Regions from separate parts of the Bradyrhizobium sp. 4 genome, predicted to be linked through region 1. Evidence: predicted binding sites of a transcription regulator. Region 1 holds the regulator's gene; each other region holds the start of a gene.
What was found. Region 1 encodes PhoB, which activates phosphate uptake and scavenging genes when phosphate is short. Its sites were predicted from a motif close to TGTCATNNANCTGTCAT; they were not measured.

Region 2: a site for PhoB is predicted at 1,281-1,297, ahead of IVB45_RS15705 (DUF47 domain-containing protein). Genes of this name have one in related genera too.
Region 3: a site for PhoB is predicted at 1,304-1,320, ahead of IVB45_RS30465 (DUF465 domain-containing protein). Genes of this name have one in related genera too.
Region 4: a site for PhoB is predicted at 994-1,010, ahead of IVB45_RS00825 (DUF2794 domain-containing protein). Genes of this name have one in related genera too.

Annotation. Positions count from the first base shown of each region.
Region 1 covers NZ_CP064686.1:7,315,219-7,317,416, reverse strand. Annotated here, with positions in the region: gene pstB (phosphate ABC transporter ATP-binding protein PstB) at 1-105, shown strand, start outside; gene phoU (phosphate signaling complex protein PhoU) at 116-832, shown strand; gene phoB (phosphate regulon transcriptional regulator PhoB) at 856-1,563, shown strand; gene IVB45_RS35110 (GcrA family cell cycle regulator) at 1,808-2,198, opposite strand, start outside.
Region 2 covers NZ_CP064686.1:3,422,535-3,424,732, forward strand. Annotated here, with positions in the region: gene IVB45_RS15695 (branched-chain amino acid ABC transporter permease) at 1-213, shown strand, start outside; gene IVB45_RS15700 (branched-chain amino acid ABC transporter permease) at 215-1,183, shown strand; gene IVB45_RS15705 (DUF47 domain-containing protein) at 1,347-1,991, shown strand; gene IVB45_RS15710 (inorganic phosphate transporter) at 2,008-2,198, shown strand, end outside.
Region 3 covers NZ_CP064686.1:6,377,487-6,379,684, forward strand. Annotated here, with positions in the region: gene IVB45_RS30460 (NAD(P)/FAD-dependent oxidoreductase) at 1-873, shown strand, start outside; gene IVB45_RS30465 (DUF465 domain-containing protein) at 1,040-1,219, opposite strand; gene IVB45_RS30470 (DUF465 domain-containing protein) at 1,547-1,753, shown strand; gene IVB45_RS30475 (hypothetical protein) at 1,872-2,078, shown strand; gene IVB45_RS30480 (hypothetical protein) at 2,101-2,198, shown strand, end outside.
Region 4 covers NZ_CP064686.1:162,145-164,342, reverse strand. Annotated here, with positions in the region: gene IVB45_RS00830 (GNAT family N-acetyltransferase) at 1-455, shown strand, start outside; gene IVB45_RS00825 (DUF2794 domain-containing protein) at 562-930, opposite strand; gene IVB45_RS00820 (DUF1223 domain-containing protein) at 1,527-2,198, opposite strand, start outside.

The sequences.
Region 1 (2,198 bases):
TTCATGTATCTCGGCGAGTTGATCGAGTTCGACGACACCAGCAAGATCTTCACGTCGCCGTCCGACCGGCGCACGCAGGATTACATCACCGGCCGGTTCGGCTAGGAGACGCGACATGGGTTCTGAACATACCGCAAAGGCCTTCGACACCGACCTCCAGGAACTCACTCGCCTGGTCGCCGAGATGGGTGGCATCGCCGAACGCATGATCGTAGAGTCCGTCGACGCATTGATCCGCCGCGACGTCCCGCTCGGCCAGCGCGTCGTCGCCATCGACACCGAGCTCGACGCGCTGCAGAAGCGCATCGAGGAACGCGCGGTGCTCACCATCGCCCGGCGCCAGCCAATGGCGGTCGATCTGCGCGAGATCGTCGGCGCCATGCGCGTCGCGACCGATCTCGAGCGCATCGGCGACCTCGCCAAGAACATGGGCAAGCGCGTCGCGGCGCTGGAGACGGACTTCCATCCGCTCAAGCTGTTCCGCGGCCTCGAGCACATGACCGACCTCGTGCAGCAGCAGGTCAAGTCGGTGCTGGACGCTTATGCCGCGCATGATTTGCCGGCGGCGATGGCGGTGTGGAAGGGTGACGAGGAAGTCGACGCCATCTGCACCTCGCTGTTCCGCGAGCTCCTCACCTACATGATGGAGGATCCGCGCAACATCTCGTTCTGTATTCACCTGATGTTCTGCGCCAAGAACATCGAGCGGATCGGCGACCACGCCACCAACATCGCCGAGACCGTGTTCTACATGATCGAGGGTCAGGCGATCACCGACAAGCGACCGAAGGGCGACATGACGACCTTCGCCAACACGGTACCGAACACCTGAAGACTTAAGGGAGCGACGACCCGATGGGCGCACGCATTATGGTGGTTGAGGACGAGGAAGCCCTGACCGAGCTTCTCCGCTACAACCTCGAAGGCGACGGCTATGACGTCGAGACGGTGATGCGCGGCGACGACGCCGACACCCGCCTCAAGGAGCACATCCCCGATCTGATCGTGCTCGACTGGATGCTGCCGGGCCTGTCAGGCATCGAATTATGCCGGCGGCTTCGCACCCGTCCCGAGACCAAGCAGCTCCCGATCATCATGCTCACCGCGCGCGGCGAGGAGAGCGAGCGGGTGCGGGGTCTTGCGACCGGCGCCGACGATTACATCGTCAAGCCGTTCTCGGTGCCGGAGCTGCTGGCGCGCGTGAAAGGCCTGCTGCGGCGCGCAAGCCCCGAGCGGCTCGCCACCGTCCTTGCTTTTGGCGACATCGAACTCGACCGCGACAAGCGCCGCGTGGCGCGCTCGGGCCGGCCGATCGATCTCGGTCCGACCGAATATCGCCTGCTGGAGTTCTTCCTGGAGCACCCGGGACGGGTGTTCTCGCGCGAGCAACTGCTCGACAGCGTCTGGGGCCGCGACATCTATATCGACGAGCGCACCGTCGACGTGCATATCGGCCGCCTGCGCAAGCTGCTCAATCTCGGCCGCGAGCAGGACCCGATCCGCACCGTCCGCGGGGCCGGTTACGCGCTGGATGATCGGTTTGCGAAGGCGGAGCAGGTGTAGGGTTGCAGCTTTGTTTCTTGGCAAGCTGTCCCCGAATTCTTCGACGTCGTCCCGGACAAGCGAGCGAAGCGAGCGCTGATCCGCGACCCATAACCACCGAACGTGGTTTGGCGAAGACTCGGAGTGACCTCTTTCGCGCAACAACCGCGCGCTCCGAGTATGGGTCCCGGCCCCCGTGCGCAATTGCGCACTAGGCCGGGACGACACGGAAATTGAACCTTCTTCGCGCGACGACTTGCCGTAATTACCGCGGGCCCGGCTTCACCGGTGCGCGGCGCCGATCCGACGCCGGCTGGTACGCGACGCGCGAGTGCTGGGCGCAATAGGGCAGGCCGGACAGCGCCCGTCCACCGCAGAAGAAGAAGTCCGGGCTCGAGGGATCGCCGACCGGCCAGTGGCAGGTCGCCTCGTTCAATTCCAGCAGCGACAGCCGCTGGCTCATCGGCACCACGTTGTCATAGGTGACCGGATCCGGCTCAGCCTCGACCTCGAAGGCCTGCGCCAGCGCGGTGTTGCCGCGCGAGATCGGGCGGCTCACCCGCATCATGTGCTGCGCGGGGCGCGCCTTGCGCGGCCGCGGCGCTGCCGATGAAGGGCTCTTGGCGCGGCCCGAAAGGCCGAGCCTGTGCACTTTG
Region 2 (2,198 bases), 3.9 Mb from region 1:
ATGGGCGCCGACCTCATCATCGTGGTGTTCGCGGTGGTGGTGATCGGCGGCATGGGATCGATCATGGGCTCCATCATCACCGGCTTCGCGCTCGGTGTGATCGAGGGCCTGACCAAATATTTCTACCCCGAGGCCTCCAACACCGTCGTGTTCGTGCTGATGGTGCTGGTGCTCTTGGTGAAGCCAACGGGATTGACGGGAAGGGCGGCCTGACATGACAGCCTTGACGGACGACACGCTGCCGGTAACCCCGCGCGCGATCCGCGACGAGATGATCGTCTTCGTGGTGATGGCGTTGCTGCTGGCTTCGGTGCCATTCACGGGGGTCTACCCGTTCTTCGTGATGCAGGCGCTGTGCTTCGCGCTGCTCGCCTGCGCCTTTAACCTGCTGATCGGCTATGGCGGTTTGCTGTCCTTCGGCCATGCGATGTTCCTGGGCACGGCCGGCTATTGCAGCGCGCATGCGCTGAAGGTGTGGGCGTTGCCGCCGGAGCTCGGCATCCTCGTCGGCGTCGCCGGTGCCTTCGTGCTCTCGCTCATCACGGGCTATATCTCGATCCGCCGCCAGGGCATCTATTTCTCGATGATCACGCTGGCGCTGTCGCAGCTTCTGTACTTCATCTACCTCCAGGCCCCGTTCACCCATGGTGAAGACGGCATCCAGGGTATTCCGCAGGGCCGCATGTTCGGCGTCTTCGATCTGACCAAGCCGACCGTGCTCTACTACGTGGTTCTGGTCGGCTTCCTCGCCGGCTTCCTGCTGATCTTCCGCATCATCAACTCGCCGTTCGGCGAAGTCCTCAAGGCGATCCGCGAGAACGAGCCGCGCGCGATCTCGCTGGGTTACCGCACCGATCAGTACAAGTTCCTGGCTTTCGTCCTGTCGGGCACGCTGGCCGGCTTTGCCGGTGCGTTGAAAGTCTTCGTGGCGCAAAACGCCTCGCTCACCGACGTGCACTGGTCGATGTCGGGCGAAGTCGTGCTGATGACGCTGGTCGGCGGACTCGGAACCGTGTTCGGTCCCGTGGTCGGTGCCTTCGTGATCATCGCCATGCAGCAATATCTGGCGGGGTTCGGCCAGTGGGTGACCGTGATCCAGGGCTCGATCTTCGTGATCTGCGTGCTCACCTTCCGCCGCGGCGTCATCGGCGAAATCGCGCATTACTTCCGGCGGTCGCTGTAAGTCATTGATATAATAGAAGATAGGCTGACGCGCGAAAGCGGTGGATGATCCGGCTCCACGGGCGTGAGGTGGCACGCGCGTGGATCGAAAATGGTCTATGACAGTTTCATGACGGCCCGCTCGGGCCAGGCCATTATCCAACCGAACCGGTAGTCTCTCTCCCATGATGCGATTGTTTCGCGCTTTCCTGCCCAAGGAAGAACGGTTCTTCGACCTGTTCGACCGCCACGCCCAGACCGTGATCCAGGGCTCGATCGCGCTCCAGAGCATGCTCAACGGGGGTGAGGAGACGCCGGTCTATTGCCAGCGCGTCAACCAGTTCGAGAACGATGCCGACAACATCACCCGTGAGGTGCTGACGGCGGTGCGCCGGACCTTCATCACCCCGTTCGACCGTGGCGACATCAAGAACCTGATCACCTCGATGGACGACGCCATCGACCAGATGCAGCAGACCGCCAAGGCCGTGATGCTGTTCGAGGTCCGCAGCTTCGAGCCGCCCATGCGGGAGATCGGCGGGCTTCTGATCGAATGCGCCAATCTGGTCGGCCGTGCGCTGCCGTTGATGCAGAAGATCGGCCAGAACGTGGCCATGCTGACCGCGATCACGGAAGAGCTGGGCAAGCTGGAAGGCCGCGTCGACGATCTCCATGATATCGGGCTGAAGGAACTGTTCCTCAAGCATCGCAACGGCAACGCGATGGATTTCATCGTCGGCGCGGAGATCTACGACCATCTCGAGAAGGTCGCCGACCGCTTCGACGACGTCGCGAACGAGATCAACAGCATCGTCATCGAGCAAGTTTAGGGCAGGGGACCGCGCCGTGGATGTTGCGTTGGGTCTTCCCGTCCTGGTCGGACTGATCGCCGTCGCGCTGCTGTTCGACTTCCTGAACGGCCTGCACGACGCCGCCAATTCGATCGCGACCATCGTCTCGACCCGCGTGCTGCGGCCGCAATACGCGGTGTTCTGGGCCGCCTTCTTCAATTTCGTCGCCTTCATGGTGTTCGGGCT
Region 3 (2,198 bases), 940 kb from region 1:
TCCGAGCGCGGCATCCCGCACAGGAATTGCGGCAAGCTGATCGTCGCGACCAATCCGAAAGAGACCGAGAAGCTGCAATCGATCAAGGCGCATGCCGAGGCCAACGGCGTGCTCGACATGCAGTTGCTCACGGGCGATGCGGCACGTGCGCTGGAGCCGGCGCTCGCCTGCGACGCCGCGCTGCTGTCGCCGTCGACCGGCATCATCGACAGCCACGCCTACATGCTCTCGCTGCGCGGCGAAGCCGAGGACGCGGGCGCGGCCTTCGCGTTTCACACCCCGCTGATCCGTGCCAAGGCGACCGCCGGCGTCATCGAGATCGAGGCGGGCGGCGAAGCGCCGATGACGCTGCAATGCAGCCTCCTCGTCAACGCCGCCGGGCTCTCGGCGACCCCCGTGGCGCGCAACATCGAGGGCATGCCGCTGGAACGGATCCCGACGGCCTACCTCGCCAAGGGAAACTACTTCAGCTGCAATGCCAGGGCACCGTTCTCGCGCCTGATCTATCCGGTGCCCGAGCCCGGTGGGCTAGGGGTGCATCTGACGCTGGACATGGCCGGGCAGGCACGTTTCGGCCCCGACGTCGAGTGGATCGAGACGATCGACTATGAGGTCGACCCGGCACGCGCCGAGCGCTTCTACCCGGCGATCCGCAAATACTGGCCGACGCTGCCTGACGGCGCGCTCATGCCGAGCTATTCGGGCATCCGCCCGAAGATCGTGCCGCCGGCGGTGGCCACGCAGGATTTCTTGATGCAGGGCCCGCGCGATCACGGCGTCGAAGGCCTGATCAATCTGTTCGGCATCGAGTCGCCCGGATTGACGTCATCGCTCGCGATCGCGGATCACGTCGCCGAGCTCGCGAACATCTAGTGGTTTAAAGCGAAGTGGATTCCGGTTGCGCGTAAAGAAGCGCGTCCAGACAATAAGCTAGAGCCGCGCAAATCCTTGCACGCTGCGCGCCTTGCAGCAGGGATGAGCGCGAAGGCTCCCATCCCTGCCTGAAGGGTGCGATCAACTCTGCGCTGTTACGGGGTTACTAGTGGAGCGTGTCGCCGTGCCTGAGACGCTCGATCTGGTCCTTGACCATCAACTTCCGGCGCTTCAACTCAACAATTTGCAGGTCGTCTGTTGAAAGGTGCACGAGAGCTTCGTGCAATTCGTTTTCGAGAGTTTTGTGCTTCCGTTCCAATTCAACCAGATGTGCCTGAATTGTCATTCGAAACCTCCTCGGTAGGGGTGAACCTTGGATTCGACCGGACGACGAAGTGTACATCACCGATTCGTTCTGTCGATGGATATCCGTCGTCGCACTGTCATTTTTGAAAATTCATATGTAACGAAGCGTGAGTAAGGGAACCACGCGGGAAAAATCCGTGATATCAATGCGCTTGCGCAACGTCGGAGCGACCGCAGAAATATCCCGCGGGAGATCGACGCGGGACAGCCTGAGATCGCTTGCGATCACGGCGCGCAAGGACGATAGTTTCCACAGGGCATCCACAGCCTTAATCTCACGCCTATCGGTTTTTCGGCCACCGCAGACATGACCAATGAAGATGCGCGCGAACTCGAATCCGAGCTCGCCCGGTTGCACCAGGAACACCGAGATCTTGATGCGGCGATCGATGCACTGCATCAATCGCCCGCCCCCGACCTGTTGCGGTTACAGCGGTTGAAGAAACGCAAGCTGTTGTTGCGTGACCGTATCGCGTTCATCGAAGACCAGATCACGCCCGACATCATCGCCTGATCCACAGGAGGACAGCTCACGGCGACCCGCCGCATGTGAATCCGCTTGACTCGAAAGGAACAAAATAAGAACATTTTGGCACCACCGCCCCCGGGAAAACCGTCCAAGGAAAACGCAAATGTCGGCAGCCGCCCTTCTCGACAACGGCCATTATGAACAAGCCTGTGATCAGGCGATCGCGATGTGCGACGGCAATCTGCGCAGCACCATCAAGGCGCTGATCATGGCCAATGAATATCTGGAGGCCGAGCTGGAGGAATTGCAGGCGGCGGTTTCCGCAGGCTGCATTCCGGAGACCTCGCGCAGCAAGAGTAGCGCCGCCTGACTGTCAGCTATCGGAGCCGACCATGTCCGATGTCACCTATTACGTTGCATTACCTTTCCTGACCGACGAGGACGGCTCGCCGGTCGCAGGTGCGGCCGAGGAATGCCAGAGCGCGGCGGC
Region 4 (2,198 bases), 640 kb from region 1:
GCGAGGGCACGGCGACATTCGAGCTGGAGCCGCCCGACCTCGCCGAGATGACGCGCCGCTACCGCACGCTGATCGACGGCGGCTATCCCTATTTCGTCGCCATCCTCGAGGGGCGCGTCGCCGGCTACGCCTATGCCGGCGCCTACCGGCCACGGCCGGCCTACCGCTTCACGGTCGAGAACTCGATCTATCTCGATCCGTCCTTTCACCGCCGCGGCATCGGAGCGCTCCTGCTGGAGCGGCTGATCGTCGAATGCGAGGCGCGCGGCTTCCGCCAGATGATCGCGGTGATCGGCGATTCCGCCAATGCCGGCTCGATCGGCGTGCACACCAAGGGCGGCTTCAGGATGATCGGCACGCATCCCAGCGTCGGGCTGAAATTCGGCCGCTGGCTGGACACGGTGATGATGCAGCGAGATCTTGGCGAGGGCGCGACTACGGTGCCGGAGAAGTAGGGTTCAGCTCTTGTAGCCCGGATGGAGCGAAGCGAAATCCGGGAAAGGTTCATCCGCGGATACGACTGCCCCGGATTGCGCTGCGCTCCATCCGGGCTACGAAACGCTACACCACCGCCAGCTTGCGATCGATCACCAGGAGCACGCGCTCCAGCTCGTGGCCGCGGCGCAGGATCAGGCCCGTCGCCGAGATCACGCTGTACATGCCCTGCTTGCGCGCGAGGCGCGGATCCTTCTCGATGCGATAGATCGGCACTTCCGAAGCTCGGCGAAAGACCGAGAACACGGCGCGATCCTTGAGGAAGTCGATGGCATAGTCCCGCCACTCGCCGTCGGCGACCATCCGGCCGTAGAGATTGAGAATACGGTGCAGCTCGAGCCGATTGAACGTTACGCGGCTCGGTTGCGCATTCGAAGCGGCGGGGCGCGCCGCCGCGCGCTGTTCGCTCGGATCGGCATCCTCCGACAGACTCATAGGCTGCCTCCTGTCGTATCAGCATGATCGCGTCCGCGAAGACCGTCCCCGGAACCGCGGATCATGACAGTTGCATGATCGCGCCAACTGTTCCCCACTGCAAGGGGCCCTGTAAGGACGTTGGACCGGAGCAAACCGCCCACACGCAGCGGTGGAACTCTGTCGCGGCAAACCGTCACGGGATCGTTAGCAGGAATCATAGTGTCGCCGCTTTTCCGCCAAGCGACTGCCGCCCTGCATTGCGAAAAGACCTGTGTGCGTTGACCCGGTCCTTTCGGTTCCGGATTCCTCAGCCCCCAGCCCCCCGGGGCCGTCAGGATCGGGTCTGTTCGCACGACAAGGAGGGCCAACGCGAGTTGGTCCTTTTTTGTTTGGGGTCGGTTTTGTTTGTGTCGGGATGTTTCCGCCTCGACGGACTTCTTCCTCATCAGCGAGAACACTCCCTCCCCTCATCCTGAGGAGCCGCGAAGCGGCGTCTCGAAGGATCGAGGCCGAGCTGCCTCAGCAGGGCCTGCATGGTTTGAGACGGCGCTGACGCGCCTCCTCACCATGAGGATTGAGAGTGCGTTTGAATCGGAATATTCGAAGTGTGCGCGTTAGTGCAGCGATGTGTACGCCGCGCCCAGCATCGGGCCCGGCTTTTCCCGGCTGCCGTCCTGGACGTAGACCACAGCACCGTCGACGCCGTCGCGCGTGAGGTTCTCGATCGGCACCGTCCAGCTTTCCGGACGGCCGGTCCAGTCGCCGACCTTGAGCAGGTTGCGCACCACGTTGTGATAGATCACCTGCTGTCCGCGATTTTCACCGCGGCTGATCGCGATCGGCACCGACTTCGCAATCGAGCAGATCCAGACCTCGCCGTGGGACGCCGTCGGCTCCTTGCTCGCGGCCACCGAGACGTTGATCTGCTTGCCCGCGAGCGACATCGTCACCGGTACGCTCATCACACCAGTGCCCGCGTCGGTTTTGCCGATCGCGCTTTCGATGCCAGTGCGATCGCTGCCGACGACATGCGTGGAGCCGTTGACCACGACCTGCGGCGTGTAGACTTCGCGGTCGCCGCGCATGCGCGAATAGGCACGCTGCCGTGCAGAGAAGCGCGAATCGGCCAATGTGTCCTTCCAGCCGAGATAGTCCCAATAGTCGATCGGCATGCTCAGCGCGATGATCGAGGGATCGCGGGCGAGGTCGCCGATGATCTTGTCGGCCGGCGGGCAGGACGAGCAGCCCTGCGAGGTAAACAATTCGACAACGGCGCGGGGATCAGC